Regions from separate parts of the Streptomyces sp. NPDC097619 genome, predicted to be linked through region 2. Evidence: riboswitches for the same ligand, from Rfam matches in the RefSeq annotation. Region 2 holds a riboswitch; each other region holds the start of a gene.
The links. A riboswitch is a leader RNA that binds a small molecule or an ion and turns the genes downstream of it on or off. The one in region 2 is predicted to bind cyclic di-AMP.
Positions count from the first base shown of each region.

Region 1: linked by a shared signal. The riboswitch ahead of ABTZ17_RS01835 (LysM peptidoglycan-binding domain-containing M23 family metallopeptidase) and the one ahead of ABTZ17_RS15670 (M23 family metallopeptidase) in region 2 are both predicted to bind cyclic di-AMP.
Region 3: linked by a shared signal. The riboswitch ahead of ABTZ17_RS17165 (transglycosylase SLT domain-containing protein) and the one ahead of ABTZ17_RS15670 (M23 family metallopeptidase) in region 2 are both predicted to bind cyclic di-AMP.
Region 4: linked by a shared signal. The riboswitch ahead of ABTZ17_RS23745 (M23 family metallopeptidase) and the one ahead of ABTZ17_RS15670 (M23 family metallopeptidase) in region 2 are both predicted to bind cyclic di-AMP.

Region 1 covers NZ_JBEOSD010000004.1:118,705-123,394, reverse strand. The annotation lists gene ABTZ17_RS01830 (SGNH/GDSL hydrolase family protein) at 221-988, opposite strand; gene ABTZ17_RS01835 (LysM peptidoglycan-binding domain-containing M23 family metallopeptidase) at 1,253-2,248, opposite strand; cyclic di-AMP (ydaO/yuaA leader) riboswitch at 2,253-2,412, opposite strand; gene ABTZ17_RS01840 (tyrosine-protein phosphatase) at 2,723-3,529, shown strand; gene ABTZ17_RS01845 (aspartate aminotransferase family protein) at 3,600-4,690, opposite strand, start outside.
Region 2 covers NZ_JBEOSD010000047.1:20,167-24,856, reverse strand. The annotation lists gene ABTZ17_RS15675 (GntR family transcriptional regulator) at 222-899, opposite strand; gene ABTZ17_RS15670 (M23 family metallopeptidase) at 1,160-1,957, opposite strand; cyclic di-AMP (ydaO/yuaA leader) riboswitch at 1,971-2,129, opposite strand; gene ABTZ17_RS15665 (M16 family metallopeptidase) at 2,347-3,714, opposite strand; gene ABTZ17_RS15660 (M16 family metallopeptidase) at 3,735-4,690, opposite strand, start outside.
Region 3 covers NZ_JBEOSD010000055.1:11,440-16,129, forward strand. The annotation lists gene ABTZ17_RS17150 (FAD-binding oxidoreductase) at 1-486, opposite strand, end outside; gene ABTZ17_RS17155 (VOC family protein) at 605-976, shown strand; gene ABTZ17_RS17160 (crotonase/enoyl-CoA hydratase family protein) at 1,071-1,925, opposite strand; cyclic di-AMP (ydaO/yuaA leader) riboswitch at 2,320-2,470, shown strand; gene ABTZ17_RS17165 (transglycosylase SLT domain-containing protein) at 2,474-3,259, shown strand; gene ABTZ17_RS17170 (cupin domain-containing protein) at 3,369-3,944, opposite strand; gene ABTZ17_RS17175 (cytochrome P450) at 3,941-4,690, opposite strand, start outside.
Region 4 covers NZ_JBEOSD010000095.1:20,222-24,911, forward strand. The annotation lists partial or broken gene ABTZ17_RS23740 (PrsW family intramembrane metalloprotease) at 1-860, shown strand, start outside; gene ABTZ17_RS23745 (M23 family metallopeptidase) at 931-2,013, opposite strand; cyclic di-AMP (ydaO/yuaA leader) riboswitch at 2,023-2,157, opposite strand; tRNA gene ABTZ17_RS23750 (tRNA-Met) at 2,500-2,573, opposite strand; gene ABTZ17_RS23755 (FBP domain-containing protein) at 2,670-3,161, opposite strand; gene ABTZ17_RS23760 (TetR/AcrR family transcriptional regulator) at 3,253-3,846, shown strand; gene ABTZ17_RS23765 (DUF488 domain-containing protein) at 3,843-4,211, shown strand; gene ABTZ17_RS23770 (hypothetical protein) at 4,448-4,690, shown strand, end outside.

The DNA.
Region 1 (4,690 bases), on a different contig from region 2:
GAGCGGGTCGGTACGGCGGGGCGGGCGCGCGGAGAGGTCCGCCCGCTGCCCCTCCCTGTCCAACGCTCCCCCGACCCGAAGGATTCCGGCGGCAGGACCCGCCGTGTTCCCGGGCGCGGGTGCGGGCGGCCGGTGGCGGAGGGGACCGGGGTCCCTCCGGGGCCGACGGCCCGCACCCGCGCCCGGGTGTACCGGGGTGGCGGCGGCCGTGTTCGGGTCGTTACAGCGGCAGCAGGTCGGGGCGCTTGGGTTCGACGTGGTCGCCGGAGGACTCGCCGCGGAGGCGGCGGCCGATCCAGGGGACCAGGTGTTCCCGGGCCCAGTGGATGTTGTCGCGGGTGACCTCGGCGGAGCCGCGGGGCTGCTGCGGCGGCCAGGGCTGGTCCGGGTCGGCGGGCACCTCCAGGCCGAGGACCTGGGCGGCGCGCAGGGCGACGCGGGTGTGGCCCTCCGGGGAGAGGTGGAGCCGGTCGCCGTCCCAGGCGCGGCGGTCCTGGACGGTGCGCAGGGACCACAGGTCGAGGACGGGGCAGCCGTAGCGGTCGGCGATGGCCCGGACGTGCGCGGAGTAGGTGGCGACCTTGCCGCGGAGGTGCCGCAGGACGGGGACCCCGCGGGTGTCGAACCCGGTGGTGATCATGACGGTGGGGACGGCGCCGGTGAGGTCGGCGACGGCCTCCTCGAAGCGGGCGGCCACGTCGTCGGGGTCGGTGCCGGGGCGGATGATGTCGTTCCCGCCGGCGCAGAAGGTCACCAGGTCGGGGGCGAGCTCCTTGGCCCGGGGCACCTGCTCGGCCACGATCTGGTCGAGGAGCCGGCCGCGCACCGCGAGGTTGGCGTACCGGAAGTCGTGCTCCTCGCGCCGGTCGGCGAGGAGCACGGCGAGCCGGTCGGCCCAGCCCACGAAGGAGTCGCCGGGGCCCGGGTCGCCCACGCCTTCGGTGAAGCTGTCACCGAGGGCGACGTACGAGCCGAAGGGTTCGGCCAGGGTCGCGAGGGCGCTGCCGTGAGCGCCGTGAATGAGGGGTATCGATTCGCCTGCCACGACAGCACATCATTCACGGCGGGATGTGACCTACGCGACCGTAGGCAGGGGTTGACGTGGCGTGATCTGTACCACCGGGTCAGTTCAGGCCATGACCGTTTCGCCGGGAATAACACGGTATGGAGGCATCCGGACAGGGAGGAAAACGGCCCGGGGGCCGGAATCCCCCTCGGATTCCGGCCCCCGGGCCCCTGACGGCGATGACCGTCAGATGCTCACCCCGTGACCGCGCAGGTAGGCCAGCGGGTCCACGTCCTGCCCGTAGGAGGGGCCGGTGCGGATCTCGAAGTGCAGGTGCGGTCCGCTGGAGTTGCCGGTGGAGCCGGACAGGCCCAGGGCGGTGCCGGCGGAGACGCTCTGCCCGGAGGACACGCTCAGGGAGCTGAGGTGCGCGTACTGGGAGTAGCGGCCGTCGGCGTGCCGGACGATGACCTCGTTGCCGTAGGCCCCGGCCCAGCCGGCCGAGACCACGGTGCCCGCGCCGACCGCCTTCACGGTGGTGCCGGAGCCGACCGCGAAGTCCACACCGGTGTGGTAGCCGCTGGACCACATGCTGCCGCCCTGGCGGTACTGGGTGGTGACCTGGGCGTCGACGGGGGCGGTGAAGCCGGAGCCCTGCTGCTCGCCGGAGGTGTTCTCCTCGGGGGCGGACTCCTGCTCCGGGGCGGACTCGCGCGGTGCGGTGGCGGTCCGCTCCGCGGAACGGGCGGCGCGCTCGCCGCCGGTGCCGTCCTCGGAGGAGACGCCGCGCTCGGCGCTCTTCCGCTCGGGGGCCGGGGCGGCGGCGCGCGGGGCGGCGGCCTCGCCGGCGCCTGCCGCGGACCTCCCGCCGAGGGTGAGCTTCAGGCCCGGGTGGATGAGGGCCGGGTCGGAGCCGACGGCGGCGCGGTTGTCCGCGTACAGCTGCTCCCAGCCGCCCTTGACGCCCTCGCTCGCGGCGATGGCGGAGAGGCAGTCGCCGGAGACGACGGTGTAGACCTGCGGGGCCTTCTTCGCGGCGGCCGGAGCGGCCTGGGAGGCGGCCTGCCCGGGGAGCCGGTCCACGGCCTTCGGGGCCACGGCGGTGGCCTGGGCCGGGGCGGCGTGGGCGGTCGCGGCACCGAGGAGCGGCAGCGCGAGCGCGGCGCCGCCGGTGCCGGCCGCGACGAAACCGCGGCCGATCGGGCTGGACTTGGGGCGGCGGTGCTTGCCCTTTCCGGGCATGGCGGATTCCTCTCCGGCGCCTGCGAGGTGAGCTGTCGGGTTCGGACTGGAGCTGTCCGGCCGTGCGCGGACGCACGGCTTCACCCCAAGCCCGCCGGACGGATCCGGCGGGCGCGTTACCTGGTTCCCCCGCTCCTGCCGCACGTGTTGGACGGATGCGGTTTCCGGGCGGCGGCAGGATTCGGCGTTCCACCCGGCTCGGCCGTGACCGTAATCGAGTGCGGCCGGACGGAACAAGCCAGGAATTCCCCAAGGGAATGCGGACGGAAAATGATCAATGGAATTCCCGTCACACTCCGTCTATTGCGACCGTGTAACAGGCGCCTCCACAAGGGAATTCGAAGAACGCCCGCCGACACTCACGGTCACCGTATGATCTGGCTCACCAGCCCCGGGCGCATCTACCCCGGCACAGCGGCAACTTGACGCCAAGTAGCGCAATTCGGACATCCCACCGGACCGCGAGGAGCCCACGTGACCCAGCCCCTACCGCAGACCCCCGCCGCGGAGCCCACCCTCACCGGGATCCGCAACTTCCGCGACGTGGGCGGCCTTCCGGCCGCGGACGGCCGACGCGTCCGCCACGGACATCTCTACCGAAGCGGACATCTGGCGCATGCCACCGAAACGGACACCGACTATCTGAACTCGCTCGGACTCCACACCGTCTTCGACTTCCGCAACGCCGCCGACCACGCCATCGAGGGCCCCGACGTCACCCTGCCCGGCGTACGGAACGTCAACATCCCCCTCTCCGACCCCGCCGACGGCGGGGAGTTCTGGCGCCTCATCCGCGAAGGGGAACTCGACCGGCTCCGCGAGCTGCTCGGAGAGGGGCGAGGGGCGGACCGTATGTCCGCTTCGTACCGGAAGATGGTCCGGGAGCGGACGGCCGAACACAGCCGCGTGCTGCACGCCCTCGCGACCGGCACCGTCCCCGTCCTCATGCACTGCGCCGCCGGGAAGGACCGCGCCGGGCTCTCGATCGCCGTCACCCTGCTCGCGCTCGGCGTGGACCGGCGGGCCGTCACGGCCGACTACCTGGAGTCCAACGCCCCGCACCGCCGCTACCGGACCGTCCCCGGCAGCGCCCCCGAATCGCGCTCCCCCGAGGTCACCGCCCTCCTCAGCCCCCTCTTCGAGGCCCGCGCCTCCTACCTGGAGGCCGCCTTCGCCCTCATCGACGAGACCTGGGGCGGCACCGAGGGATACCTCCACGAGGGCCTCGGTCTCACCCCGGACACCCTGGACGGGCTGCGCGACCGCCTGCTGGAACCCTGATCGACGAAGGCGGGCGGGCCGGGACGGGCGGATCCGCCCGGCACCCGCCCGCCCCGCCGGACCCCACCCGTCAGCGCTGCGCCACCGCCTGCTTGACCAGCGTCCGACCGAACTCCCAGATCAGCCCACCACCCCCGTGCGCCTCGTCCATCACCGCCCGGAAGGCCCCCACGAACCGGTCCACGTCCGCCTCGTCCAGCACCAGCGGCGGGATCAACTTGATGACTTCGAGGTGGTCCCCCGAGACCTGCGTCAGGATCCGGTGCCGCTGGAGCAGCGGGGCCACCACCATCTGGGCGAACAACCCCTTGCGGGCCGCCTGGAGCATCGTCCACCGGCTGCGCAGCCCCAGGGACACCGGCCGGCCGAACTCGATCCCGATCATCAGCCCGCGCCCCCGCACCGCGTGCAGCAGCTCGTACTCGTCCACCAGCGCGGCCAGTCGCCCGCGGAGCAGGTCACCCAGGCGCCGGGCACGCGCCACCGTGCCCTCCCGCTCCATCACCGACAGCACCGCGAGTCCCGCCGCCATCGCCTGCGCGTTGGATCCGAAGCTGGCCGAGTGCACCAGCACCCGGTCCATCGAGGAGTACACCTTCTTGAAGATCCAGTCCTTGCCGAGGGTCGCCCCCACCGGCACGTAGCCACCGGAGAGCGCCTTCGCCACGCACACCAGGTCCGGCTCCACCCCCTCCTCGTGCTGGTAGGCGTAGAAGTCCCCGGTCCGCCCCAGCCCGGTCTGCACCTCGTCCGCGATCAGCAGCGCCCCGTGGGCGTGCAGCAGCTCCTGGGCGGCCCGCAGATAGCCGGGCGGCGCCTCGTGCACCCCCTTGCCCTGCACCGGCTCCACGATCAGGGCGGCCACGTCCCCGCGGCGCAGCTCCCGCTCCAGGGCCGCGAGGTCCCCCAAGGGGATCGCCGTGTCCGGCAGCAGCGGCCCGAAACCGTCCCGGAAGCCCCCCTCCCCGTTGACCGAGAGGGAGCCGGTGGTCAGCCCGTGGAAGGCGTGCGCGCAGTACAGGACCCGGCCCCGGCCGGTGGCGCGGCGGGCGAACTTCAGGGCGGTCTCCACCGCCTCGGTGCCGCTGTTCCCGAAGAACACCCGGTCCAGGTGCGGGCTGTGTTCCAACAGCCGCTCGGCGAGCAGTCCGGGCAGCGGCG
Region 2 (4,690 bases):
CCGGAACGGGGCGCGACCCCGGCCCACGGGAATTCCCGACGGAATTCCCGGGACCGGACGAACGGGCGCGGCCCGACCGACCGAAAAGGCCCGGAGCACGAAAAAGGCCCGGAGCACGGAAAAGAAAGCGCCGCGAAAGAATAGCGGGCGCGGTCGATCACCGACCTTCTGCCCGGCGATTCCCGCATGCCACCGGCGCCCTCATTTCTATCCCCGTCGTGTTAATGCCCGCCGCTCGGAATGTTGACGGGAGGTTGCGGATTCCTCACCGCGTCCGGGCGGCGGAGCCGGTGCGCGGCGGCGACCCGGTCCATGTGCAGGGAGGCCACGGTGCGGGCCCGGACGGCGTCGCCGCGGGCCACCGCGTCCACGATCGCGCCGTGTTCGGCCCAGGACTCCACGGGCCGGGAGGGGGCCCGCACCTCGTACATCCAGGCGATCTTGTGGCGGACCTGGGTCAGCATGGCCGTCAGGCCGGGGCTGCCGGCCGCCTGGGCCAGGGTCTCGTGGAACCAGGCCCCGAGGGACCGCAGATCCTCCCCGCGGCCCTGCCGGGCCCGCTCCTGCCCCAGGCGCACCAGCCCCCGCAGCACCTTCAGGTGGGCGTCGGTGCGCCGCTGGGCGGCCCGGGCGGCCCCCAGGGGCTCCAGGAGGGCGCGGACCTCCAGGAGGTCGGCGGCCTCGCGCTCGGTGGGCTCGGCCACGCAGGCACCCGCGTGCCGCCGCGTGGTGACGAAGCCCTCCGACTCCAGCGTGCGCAGGGCCTCGCGGACGGGGACCCGGGAGACCCCGTAGCGGCGGGCGAGCAGTTCCTCGGTCAGCCGGCTGCCCGGCGCGAAGACACCCGAGACGATGTCCTCGCGAATGGCCGTGCAGACCGCGTGCGCTGGAATACGCAAAGCCGGACCTCCGATGAATCCCCCATTGCGGCACCGTTCCCGCGACTCTATTGCAATATTGCGGATTTTTCGAAGGGCACCGGAAAAGGGCCGGTCAAGGCCGCCGGGTCGATTCGGTGGGCGGGGAGCCGCCGGGCGCGCGTTCCGGGCGCGGAGCGGGCGCGCACCGGCCCGTGCGCGGGCGGGGCTCCCCCGGGTACGCCGAAGGCCCCGGCTCGGTGAGCCGGGGCCTTCGGGAGGTCTTCGTGCGCGGGGACGGGTCAGATGGAGACGCCGTGGGCGCGCAGGTACGAGACGGGGTTGATGTCGGAGCCGTAGTCGGCGCCGGTGCGGGCCTCGAAGTGCAGGTGCGGGCCGCTGGAGTTGCCCGTCGAGCCCGACAGGCCGATCTGCTGGCCCGGGGTGACCTGCTGGCCGACCACGACGTTCAGCGAGAGCATGTGGCCGTACTGGGTGAAGCTGCCGTCGTGGTGCTTGATGACCACGTTGTTGCCGTAGGCGCCGCCCCAGCCGGCCTCGACCACGGTGCCCATGCCGACGGCGCGCACGGAGGTGCCCTCGTCGGCGTGCATGTCGATGCCGGTGTGGCTGCCGGAGGACCACATGCCGCCGCCCGCCTTGTACTGGGTGCTCACGTAGGAGCCCTCCAGCGGGGAGACGAACTGCAGCAGGCGCTTGCGCTCGGCCTCGCGCTCGGCGCGCTCCTTGGCCTCCCGCTCGGCCTTCGCCTTGGCCTCGGCCTTGGCGCGGGCCTCGGCGGCGCGCTGCTTGGCCTCGGCCTCGGCCTGGGCCTTGGCGGCGGCGATCTCGGCGGCCTGGGCCTGGGCGGTGGCCTGGGTCTCGATCTGGCTCGCGGTGTCCTCGGCGACGACGACCGCGTTCAGGCCGGTGTCCTCGAACTTCGAGGAGTCGGCCGCGTCGGCGGCGAAGGCGGGACCGGCCAGGGAGCCGACCACACCGGTGGCGGCGAGGGCGGTGACCCCGGCTATACCGGCGGTCTTGCGGCTCAGGCGGCTGGAACCACGGTGCTTGCCGGTGGGGCGACTGCCAAAGGCCATGAAAAGGCTGATCCTTTCCTTCCTTCTCGCCTACCGGGTTAGCTGACGGGTTCGGAGCAGGAAGGTCTCCTACGGATCGCCCCTCACGAGGCGGTCCGATTCACCCCAGGGACTGATGTGGGTCCCCGGCTCCCCAGGCTCGCGCCTGACGGGGACTCGGCGATCGTTGCCCGGTGCCGCGGGTGCGGCTGACACGCTGACGGACAACTGGGATGACGCTAGGCGGATCATCATCCGATCACCAAACAGGTGCGCGCTTTTGTGGCGTACACCACTTCACAGAAGGTCAGAGTCCTCACATAAACGGACATTGAAGACGGGGAGGGCCCCGGCGGACATTCCGCCGGGGCCCTCCCCGTTTCCCGGGCTCGCGCCCGGCTGCCGCCCCGTCAGTTGGCGACGACCGTGACCTCTCCGATGCCCAGCGCCCGCACCGGCTCCGCGATCTGCGCGGCGTCGCCGACGAGCACCGTGACCAGCCGGTCCACCGGGAAGGCGCTCACCACGGCCGAGGTGGCCTCCACCGTGCCGGTGGCGGCCAGGCGGGCGTACAGCTGCGCCTGGTAGTCGTCGGGCAGTTCCTGCTCGACCTGGTCGGCCAGGGTGCCCGCGACCGCCGCCGCCGTCTCGAACTTCAGCGGGGCCACGCCGACCAGGTTCTGCACGGCGACGTCCCGCTCGGCGTCGGTCAACCCGCCCTCGGCGAGGGTCCGCAGCACCTGCCACAGGTCCGCCAGGGCCGGGCCGGTGTTGGGGGTGTCCACCGAGCCGCTGATGGCCAGCATGGAGGCGCCGGTGCCCGCCGCGGTGGAGCGCATCACCTGGCCGAAGGCCCGCACCCCGTAGGTGTAGCCCTTCTCCTCGCGCAGCACCTTGTCCAGACGGGAGGTCAGGGTGCCGCCGAGGCAGTAGGTGCCGAGGACCTGCGCGGGCCACACGCGGTCGTGCCGGTCCGAACCGACCCGCCCGATGAGGAGCTGGGTCTGGACCGCGCCGGGGCGGTCCACGATGACCACCCGGCCGGTGTCGTCGGCCGTGACCGGCGGCACGGGGCGCGGCTCGGCGGTGCCGCCCGTCCAGGCGCCCAGGGTGTCGGCGAGGACCTCGTCGAGGTCGGTGCCGGAGAGGTCGCCGACCACGACCGCGGTGGCCGTCGCCGGGCGGACGTGGGCCTCGTAGAAGGCGCGGACCGCGGCCGCGTCGATCCGGGCGACCGTCTCCTCGGTGCCCAGCCGCGGCCGGGACATCCGCAGCGCGGCCGGGAACAGCTCCTTGGACAGCTGCTTGGCGGCCCGGCGCTGGGGGTTGGCCTGCTCGTGCGGGATCTCGTCGAGGCGGTTGCGGACCAGCCGGTCCACCTCGGCGTCGGCGAAGGCGGGGGCGCGCAGGGCCTCCGCGAGCAGCCCGACCGCCTTGTGCAGGCGCGAGACCGGCACCTCCAGGGAGACCCGCACGCCCGGGTGGTCGGCGTGCGCGTCGAGGGTGGCCCCGCACTTCTCCAGCTCCGCCGCGAACTCCTCCGCGGAGTGCTTGTCGGTGCCCTCGGACAGGGCGCGGGCCATGATGGCCGCCACGCCGTCCAGGCCCTCGGGCTCGGCGTCGAGCGGGGCGTCGAGGATCACCTCGACCGCCACGACCTGCTGGCCGGGGCGGTGGCAGCGCAGCACCGTCAGGCCGTTGGCCAGGGTGGCGCGCTCGGGGGCGGGGAAGGCCCAGGGCTTGGCCTCGCCGGCCGCGGGCTGCGGGTGGAAGGTCATCGTGGACCCGGTCGCGTCGCTCACTGGGCAGCCTTCTCGGTGTCGGTGTTCTCGGCTGACTCTCCGGCCGGTTCCTCGGCCTCCGCCTCCGGGGCGAGCGGCTCGTAGACCAGCACGGCGCGGTTGTCGGGGCGCAGTCGGGCCGCGGCCACGGCCTGCACCTCCTCGGCGGTGATGTCGAGGACGCGGTCGACGGCCGTCAGCGCCAACTGCGGGTCCCCGAAAAGGACGGCGAAGCGGCACAGCTCGTCGGCGCGGCCCGCGACGGTGCCGAGCCGGTCCAGCCATTCGCGCTCCAGCTGGGCCTGGGCCCGCTCCATCTCCTCGGCGGTGGGGCCCTCGGCAGCGAAGCGGGCCAGCTCCTCGTCCACGGCGGCCTCGATGCGCGGGACCTCCACACCTCCGGAGGTCTTGACGTCCAGCCAGCCCAGCGAGGGGGCGCCCGCCAGGCGCAGCAGCCCGAACCCGGCGGCCACGGCCGTCTGGTCGCGGCGGACCAGGCGGTTGTGCAGGCGGGAGGACTCGCCGCCGCCGAGGACCGTCAGCGCCAGGTCGGCGGCGTCGGCCTCGCGGGTGCCGTCGTGCGGCAGGCGGTAGGCGGCCATCAGGGCGCGGGCCGGCACCTCCTCGGTGATCTCCTCGCGGAGCTGCCCGCCCATGATCTCGGGCAGGCTGCCGTCCCGGGGCGGCAGTTTGCCGTCGTGCGAGGGGATGGAACCGAAGTACTTCTCGACCCACGCCAGGGTCTGCTCGGGGTCGATGTCGCCGACCACCGAGAGCACGGCGTTGTTCGGGGCGTAGTACGTGCGGAAGAAGGCCCGCGCGTCCTCCAGGGAGGCGGCGTCCAGATCCGCCATCGAGCCGATGGGCGTGTGGTGGTACGGGTGGCCCTCGGGGTAGGCCAGGGCGGTCAGCCGCTCGAAGGCCGTGCCGTAGGGCACGTTGTCGTAGCGCTGGCGGCGCTCGTTCTTGACCA
Region 3 (4,690 bases), on a different contig from region 2:
CCCGGCGATGCCCACCGACGGGCACGACCCCGCGGGCAGCACCGCCCCGCTCGCCGCCAGCCGGGCGTGCAGCTCCCCGAGCCGGACCCCGGCCCCCACCCGCGCCGTGCCCGTGCCGGTGTCGATCGCGGCCAGCGCGCCGAGGTCCAGCACCAGGCCGGGGCCGGTGGACCTGCCCGCGTACGAGTGCCCGCCGCCCCGGGCCGTCACCGGGACCCCGTACCTGCGGGCGAAGCCCAGGCACTCGGCCACGTCGCGCTCGTGCGCGGGATAGACCACCGCGCCCGGGGCGGCCCCGTCGAACCGAGGCTGGAAGGACTGCCGGGCCTCGCCGTACTCCGCGTCCCCGGGCAGGACGGTCCGCCCGTCCAGCCCGGCGGCGAGGGCGGGGTACGGGGGCCCGGGGGCGGCGCGCCGGCGGGGCGCGGCCCCGGCGAGGACGGCGCCCGCGGCGCCCAGCAGCAGGCCGCGGCGGGGGAGGTGCATCCCGCCACCCCACCGCCCGGGTGCGACGGGGCGGGGGAGCGGGGCCGGGGGCGGAGGTTCCGCTCACGCGGACGGCCCAACGCGACCCGGCCGCGGGGCCGTCTGATTGACTCGCCCCATGGTGAGCATCGGATCCTTCGTCATGGGCGTCTCCGACCTGCCGCGCGCGGTGGCCTTCTGGGGGGCGGCCCTCGACTACGTGCCGCGGGACGAGGTGGAGGACGGCTGGGCGGTGCTGGTGCCCGCCCGCGGGCAGGGGCCCCAGCTCGCCCTCGGGGTGAGCGAGACCCCGGTCCGGGAGCACCCGCGGTCGCACCTGGACCTGTACGCGGCCGACGCCGCGGAGCAGGCCGCCGAGATCGAGCGCCTGATCGCCCTGGGGGCGGTGCGGGTGGACTGGGACCTGTACCCGGAGGACCCGGACTTCGTGGTCCTCGCCGACCCCGAGGGCAACCGCTTCTGCGTGATCGACACGGCGCACGGCGGCTGACGGGCGGCCTCCCCCGCGGTGAGCCCCGCCCCGCGCCTCAGCACCCCCGCCTCCCTCGGGCGCCGTTCCGCGGCCGGCCGTTCGCCGGCGGGCCTCAGTCCCCGAAGGTGCCGTGCCGGCCCGCGCCCTCGGCGAAGCGGCGGGCCCCCGCGCCGGTCTCGCCCGCCTCCAGCGGCACCAGGCCGTGCGCGTACTCCCGGCGCAGGGCCTCTGCCTCGGGGAGCCCGTGCTGCCCCCGGGCGGAGAGCCGGTCCTGGCGCAGGCAGGTCTGCGGGAAGGCGGCGATCTCTCGCGCCAGGGCCTCGGCGGCCTCCCGGGCCCGGCCCGGCGGGACGAGCCGGTTGACCAGGCCGATGGCGTGGGCCTCGGTCGCCGGCACGGGGCGGCCGGTCAGGATCAGGTCCATGGCGCGGCTCTCGCCGATCAGCCGGGGCAGCCGGACCGTGCCGCCGTCGATGAGCGGGACGCCCCAGCGACGGCAGTACACCCCGAACACGGAATCCTCCTCGGCCACTCGCAGGTCGCACCAGAGGGCCAGTTCCAGGCCCCCCGCGACGGCGTGCCCCGAGATCGCGGCGATCACGGGCTTGCCGAGCTCCATCCGGGTCGGCCCCATCGGACCGTCGCCGTCCGCCGTGACCCGGTTGCCGCGGGAGGTGCCCACCGCCTTGAGGTCGGCACCGGAGCAGAAGGTGCCGCCCGCGCCCCAGAGCACCGCGACCGCCGCGTCCTCGTCGGCCTCGAAGGCGCGGAAGGCCGCGGCCAGCAGCTCCGCGGTGGGCCCGTCCACGGCGTTGCGGCGGTCCGGCCGGTCGAGGACCACCGTGAACACCGGCCCCTCCTGTTCCACCCGGACGGCGGGTCGCCCGCCGTCCGTCCCGGGGCCGCCCGCTCCGTCCGCGCCCGGCTCCCGCCCCGCCGCCGTCCCGGCCCGTTCGCGCTCCGTCATCCCGCACCCCTCCGTCGATCCGCCGGTCCGTCGATCCGCCGGTCCGTGCGCGCGGCCGGACCCGGCGGCGCGCTCTCCGGGGCCAGCATCCCCGAAGCGCGCGCCGCGGGGGCACGATGGGTCGAATGGGCGTTTTGGCAGTTCATGTAAGGAATCGTTCCGGCTCGTGATGTCGGTCACGGGACATCCCCGCCCCGGTCGATCGCCGCGCCCCGATTCCGTTCCCGCGCGCCGCAGTTGGCCGACAGAAATGGCAAGCGGAATTGATCGAATTCATTCTCGAAGATCATTGTCGGAGAATTCGAGAATTCAAGTCTTGTTCCGTTCCCGAGCTTTCCCTTAGCGTCACCGTCACTCACTCCGGACGGAACGCCGAGTCCTGCCGCCGCCCGGAGTCCGACCACCACCCGACCACGGCAGGAGCGGGGGACCCAGGTACGCCGCCGTCCCGCATCCGGGGCGGCTCGGGGTGAAGCCGCGTCCGCGCGGCCGGGCAGCTCCTGCCCGAACCCGACAGCTCACCTCGTAGGCGCAGGAGAGGAACACCCATGCCCGCACGTGGCAAGCACCGTCGTGTCCAGCGCACCCTCCTCGCCCGGCGCGTGGCCGCCGTCGGCACCGGGGGCGCCGCCCTGGCCCTCCCGCTGTTCGGAGCGGCCCCCGCGGGCGCGGTGGTACCGCAGGCCGTCCCCGCCGCCGTCACGGCCCTGCCCGCCGCCGCGCCCGCCGCCGTGCAGGCCGTGAAGGGGGTCACCACCCATTCCGTGGCCGCCGGGGAATCCCTTTCCGGAATCGCCGGAAAGCATGATCTGGAAGGCGGCTGGAAGCGCCTCTACAAGGACAACCGGAACGTGATCGGCAATGACCCGGCGGCGATCCGCCCCGGTCTCAAGCTGACGATCGGAAGCACCAACCCGGCGAAGTCCGCGGCCGTGGCCGTCCAGGACCGGGCCGAAGCGGGCGCCCGCGCCGACCGCTCCGCCGTCCGCACCGCCCCCGCCGCCGCGTCCTACCCCGACACCCTCGACGGCTGGATCCGCGAATCCCTGTCGGTCATGGCCCGCCACGGCATCCCCGGCACCTACGAGGGCATCCACCGCAACGTCATGCGCGAGTCCTCCGGCAACCCCCTCGCCATCAACGGTTGGGACTCCAACGCCGTCGCGGGCACCCCCTCTAAGGGCCTGCTCCAGGTCATCGACCCGACCTTCCGGGCCTACCACGTGCCGGGCACGTCCACGGACTCCTTCGACCCGGTCGCCAACATCACGGCCGCCTGCAACTACGCGGCGGACCGCTACGGCTCCATCGACAACGTCTTCGGCGCCTACTGACCGGCGGCCCCACCCGCCGGCGGCGCATCCCACCCCCCACGCGCGCCCGTGGCCGGTCCTCGGGGGACCGGCCACAGGAACCGCGCATCGGCTTCCGCCACGGGCGGGGTCAGGGACCCGGCACCCCGCCCGTCCGCAGCTCCCGGTCCGACGGGCCGTGCCGCAGCGGCGTCAACTGCTCGATGTCGTAGCGGTCGCGGAGCGCCACCACGGCCGCCTCGTCCACCGGTCCGTCCGCGCCCAGGATCGCGAACAGCTCCTCGAAGTACCGCTCGTGGTCCGGCGGCGGCGAGGACTGGAAGAACATCCGCGCCGGTTCGCCCGACCGGTTCGCGAAGGCGTGCGGACAACCCGGCGGCACCACGATCACCGTGCCCGGACCGGCCCGCACCGGCCCCCGCCCCGTGGGCGACCGCCAGCCGTGCCAGTCGTCCCGGGTCCGGATCCGCGGCTCGAAGGCCAGCACCTCCAGCTCGCCCTCCAGCACGTAGAACAGCTCCTCGCTGTGCGCGTGCACGTGCGCGCCCACGTCGAACCCGGGCGGCACCACCACCTCGAAACTGGAGGCCACCCGCGAATGCTCGCCGGTGACCTTGAACGTCACCTCCTGCGCCGGGGTCGTCAGGGTCCGACCGTGCCCGGCGGGCACCAGCAGGCCGTCGGGGGAGCGCGCGAACACCGTCACCAGGTCACCGGCAATCCCTCGGGCCCCCGGATCAACGCCCCCGGCCGCCACCGCAGTTCCGCCTCCGGAACGGCGAGGGCCAGCCCGGGGAACCGGTCCAGCAGGGCGTCCACCATCAGCTCCGACTCCAGCCGGGCCAGCATCCCGCCCAGGCAGTAGTGCGGCCCGTACCCGAAGGACACGTGCGGATTGGGGTTCCGGTCCAGCCGGATCTCCTCCGGATCGGGGAAGACCTCCGGATCCCGGTTCGCCGCCAGGTAGGAGACGTACACCGCCTCGCCCGCCAGGATCGTGTGCCCGGCCACCGTCACGTCCTCCATCGCGATCCGCGACAGACCCACCGCCGAGCGGTGCGGGATGTACCGCAGCAACTCGTCCAGCGCGGACGGCCGCAGCCCCGGATCCGCCCGCAGCGCGTCCGCCAGCTCCGGCCGGCTCAACAGCAGGTACAGCATGTTCCCGGTGTTGTTGGTGACGGCCTCCCCGCCGATCTGGATCAGCAGGGCCAGACCCACCGCCTCCGAGGCGGTCACCTCCCCGGCCGCGATCGCCGTGCTCAGCAGACCGAGGACGTCCTCGCCGCCCTCGGCGCCGCGCTCCCGCAACTGCTCCGCGAAGTAGGCGCACATCTCGTCCTTCGCGGCCTCGCTGCGCCCCGCGCCCGCGCTGGAGGACAGGATCAGCGTGGTCCACTCGTGCAACCGGGGCCGGTCCGCGGCGGGCACGCCCATCAGCTCGCACACCAC
Region 4 (4,690 bases), on a different contig from region 2:
CCATGGTGCGGGAGCAGACCGGCACCCCCGGCTTCCTGGTCGGACTGGGCCTGGCCGTCCTGCCGGTGGCCCCGCTGCTGGCGGTGTTCCGCTGGCTGGGCCGCGGCCCCCGGGCCGGTCCCCCGCGCACCCGGCCGTGGCCGCACCTGCTGTTCGCGTTCGCCTGGGGCGCCTGCGCCGCGGCGCTCATCGCCATAGTGGCCAACAGTTTCGCGACCCGCTGGATAGCCGCGGCCACCGCAGACCCCTACGGGGCCGACCAGCTCGGCTCGGTGGCCATCGCCCCCGTCGTCGAGGAGAGCGCGAAGGCCGCCGCGCTGGCGCTGGTGTTCCTGTTCCGGCGGCGCCTGCTCACCGGCGTCACCGACGGTCTCGTCCTCGCCGGGTTCACCGCCACCGGCTTCGCCTTCACCGAGAACATCCTCTACCTCGGCAACGCCTTCGGGGAGGACCTCGGCAGCGGCACCACGGTCATGGGCTCGGTCACCGCCGCCACCTTCTTCGTGCGGATCGTGCTCTCGCCCTTCGCGCACCCGCTGTTCACGGCCCTCACCGGGGTCGGTTTCGGCTTGGCCGCGGCGGCCTCCCTGCCCGCCCGTGCCGCCGCGGGCGCCGCCGTCCGACCGGTCCTGTCCCGGGGCCGTCGGCTGGTGCCCCCGCTGCTGGGCCTGGTCGGGGCGATGGCCGTGCACGCCCTGTGGAACAGCTCCTCCGAGCTGGGCGAGCACGGCTTCCACGTGGTCTACGGGGCCGTGATGGTGCCCGGGTTCACCTTCCTCGCGGTCCTCGCGGTCCGCCGCAGGCTCCGCCCCGGCCCCAAGCACGCCGCCGCCCCCGTCCCGGCCCCGCGGGCGAGCGGGGACACGGAGGCGGGGGCGGGCGCGTGCTCGGTGCCGGTGTCCGGGACGGGGAGCGGCCCGGGTCCGGAACTCAGACCGTCAGGCCCTTGTCCCGCAGCCAGGCCAGCGGGTCCTGGGTCTGTCCCCCCGTACGGACCTCCAGGTGCAGGTGGGCCCCGGTGACGTTGCCGGTGGCCCCGACCCGTCCGATGGTGTCCCCGGTGCCGACCTGACCGGAGGTCACCGACATGGAGGACAGGTGGCAGTACCAGATCTCCGTACCGTCGGCGAGGCGCAGCACGATCCGGTAGCCGTACGCGCCCGACCAGCCGGCCGAGACCACGGTGCCGCCGTGCACAGCCTTGACCGGGGTGCCGGTCGGGGCGGCGAAGTCGAGGCCGGTGTGGTGCCCGGAGGACCACATGGAGCCGGAGTCCCCGTAGTGCGAGGTGAGGGTGTACGAGGAGGTGGGGAGCACGTAGCCGCCACGCGAACTGCCCGATCCGGTACCGGAGTCGCCCTCCGCGGCGCGGTCCCGTTCGGCGCGGGCGGCCCGCTCCGCTTCGGCGGCGCGGGCGGCCGCCTCGGCCTTCGCCTCCGCAGCGGCCTTGGCGGCGGCTTCGGCGGCGGCCTCGGCCGCCTTGCGCGCGGTCTCCCGGGCCCGGGCGGCCTCCTGGGCGGCGGCCACCTCGGCGGCGCGGGCGGCGGCTTCCTTGGCCTCGGCGGCGGCGGCGTCGGACTGGGCCTCGGCCTGCTGGAGGATCCGGTTGCGGAGCACCTCGCCGGCGTTGGTGCCGGCTTCGGCCTGCTGGGGGCTGACCCCGGCCGTGGTGAAGGGGGCGGAGACGGACACGGCGTACGCGGCGCCGGCCGGGTCCTCCTCGGGCTGCTCGGTGGAGCCGAGCCCGGGTATGGAGGTGGGCAGGGACGGGATGGATATCGCGACCTGGGGCCGGTCCTGGGCGGTGGCGATACCGCCCGCGCCGACGGCGGCGATCACACCGACGCCGAGGACCGTGGAGCTGCGGGCGAGTCCGCCGCGCTGGCGCACCACCCGGTGGCGGCCCCGGACCGGCCGGACGGAGTCCTCGGTCGGGTTCCATTCCCCCCACGCGCCCGCGTCGGGGGCGTCGAGGTCTTCCGGGGCACCGGTGGCGGGCAGGTTCGAGTCCACGGGAGGCGGGTCCTTTCCTTCCTTCGCCTACCGGGTTAGCTGACGGGTTCGGAGCAGGAAGGTCTCCTACGTGCCCGGAGAGGGCCCGATTCACCCCAAGAGGTGGTTCCCCGGTTCCCTTGCGGAATTCGGCGTCGGCGCGCGCGGTGCCGTCCGGCGACGGCTGGGACGACCGCGCTGCGTTATCGAACGGTAATAGACAGAGGGGAGCGATTCCAAGCTGTTGCGCTTGATCCAACACATGTATCGGCCACCCTCCGACCGGCCCTGGCCTGCACTTTTGCCGTACAGGGTGATCAATCCGGACGATTCGACGGCCTGTTTGGTATCTCTTCGGCCGGCGGGGCCGATTGACGCCCCGTCAGCAACATGGCGGAGAGCGGCCTTTCGCTCACCGAACGTGAGGAGGGTGGCGGAACGGGGAAGAAGTGCCGGGAGAACGACGAGAGCCCGGATCCTCTTCAGGATCCGGGCTCTCGTACTGAGTAGCGGGGACAGGATTTGAACCTGCGACCTCTGGGTTATGAGCCCAGCGAGCTACCGAGCTGCTCCACCCCGCGTCGGTAGGTACAAGCTTACGCCATCCGGAAGGGTCCTCACGCCACTTTCCCCCCGGGGCGGGTCGGAGGCCCCTCAAGACCCCCGACCCACACGGCTCAGACCCGTTCCAGGAAGCCGGTCAGGTTCCGGCGCAGCCGCTCGATCTGCTCGTCCACCGTCAGCGATTCCTCGATGCGCAGCCCCGTCTCGGGCCGCTTGATGCCGCGCACGTAGAGGGAGCAGGCCATGTCGGTGCAGACGTAGAGCCCGACGGAATTCCCGTCCCGCCCCTCGCGCCCCGTCTTCCGGGCCGTCATCAGCGAGACCCCGCCGCCGGGGTGGGTGGTCAGGCACAGCGAGCACATGCTGCGGTACAGGGCACCACGGCGGGCCGTCGGGAAGCGCAGGGTGATCCCGATCGGGCCGCCGTCCGCGCCCTCGGCGACGAGATAGCTGCGGTCGGGGGCGGACAGGTCCCGCCAGCCCAGGAAGTCCAGGTCCGTCCAGGGCCGCTCCACGAGGTCCCGCGGCATCGGCAGCCGCTTGGCCTCTCCCTTCGAGCAGTTCACGAAGGCGCCCCGGATCTCCTGCTCGGTCAGTGCTCTCATACCGGGAACGCTAAGCTTTCCTAGGACCCCTAGGCAAACGAATAATGCCCGTAGCCTCCAGGGACGGGACCCACCGAGGAAAGGGGAGACCATGCCGAGGGCCGGACTCACCGCCGAGCGCATCGTCGGAGCCGCCGCCGAGCTCGCCGACCGCGAGGGCCTGGACCGGGTCACGGTCTCCGCGCTGGCCCGCGGCTTCGGCGTGAAGGACGCCAGCCTCTACGCGCACGTCCGCGGGCTCCGGGACCTCCGCACCCGGCTGGCCCTGAGCTGCGCCACGGAGTTCGCCGACCGGATCACCGCCGCCCTCGCGGGCCGCTCGGGGGCCCCGGCCCTGGCCGCCTTCGCCCTCGCCTACCGCACCTTCGCCGTCCACCACCCCGGTCGCTACGCCGCCACCCAGCTGGCCCTGCCGCCCGAGGTCCTCGCCGACTCCCCCGGCCACCGGCGGCTCGTGGAGCTGACCTACGCCCTGTTCCGCTCGTACGAGCTCCCCGAGCCCGACCGGACCGACGCGGTCCGCCTGGTGCGCAGCACCTTCCACGGGTTCGCCGCCCTCGAAGCGGCGGGCGGCTTCGGCCACCCCCGCGCGCTCGACGCCTCCTGGGAGCGGATCACCGAGGCCCTGCACGCCACCCTCACCCGGTGGCCCGCCGCCGCCGGACCGGAGACCCTGTCCCCATGAGCCCACGGCCCGCCCCCGTCCAGGTCCGCCGCGCCTACGACCCGCCCGAGCCCGAGGACGGCACCCGGGTCCTCGTGGACCGCCTCTGGCCCCGCGGCCTCTCCAAGGAGTCCGCCCGCGTCGACTCCTGGCCCAAGGCGCTGACCCCGTCGACGGAACTGCGCCGCGCCTACCACGACGGCACCCTCACCCAGGAGGAGTTCGCGGACCGGTACGCGGCCGAACTCGCCGAGCCCGCCGCCGCGGAGGCCCTGACCGCCCTGCGCGCCCTCGTCGCCGCCGGCCCGGTCACCCTCCTCACCGCCGTCAAGGACCCCGCCCCCGCCCACACCACGGTCCTCCTGACCGCCCTCACCCCCACCTGAGGCCCGCAGGACAGCAGAACGCCCCGGCCGGTCGCCTCCCCTCACGCTGCCGGCACAATGCGGTCGACCGCAGCCGATCGCAGGGGGACAGCGTGGGACCGCGTCAGACCAAAGGCCCGGTCACACGCCGGCTCCGCGGACTTCAACACGAACGCTCGGGGGCGGAAACCGGATCGCCGCTCAGGGACAAGCGGGCCTGGATCACGGCCGTCATGTTCCCCGCCATCATGGTCCTGGTGGGCATCGCAGTCCCCTCCCTCTGGAACCGGCTCTCAGGAACCTTCGACAGTCCGCCGGGACTGACCGCCCACACGATCGGCCCCGGGGGATGCGTCCCGCTCTACTCGGCGGACAGCCTCGCCACCTTGAAGGCTCAGCCCGACAGCCTCAGACTGCGGGGCGTTCCCGTGGCCGATCCCCGCTGGCACGAGCCCGTCACAGCGCCGGTGACACTCCAGGCCAAAACCGCACAGACCATC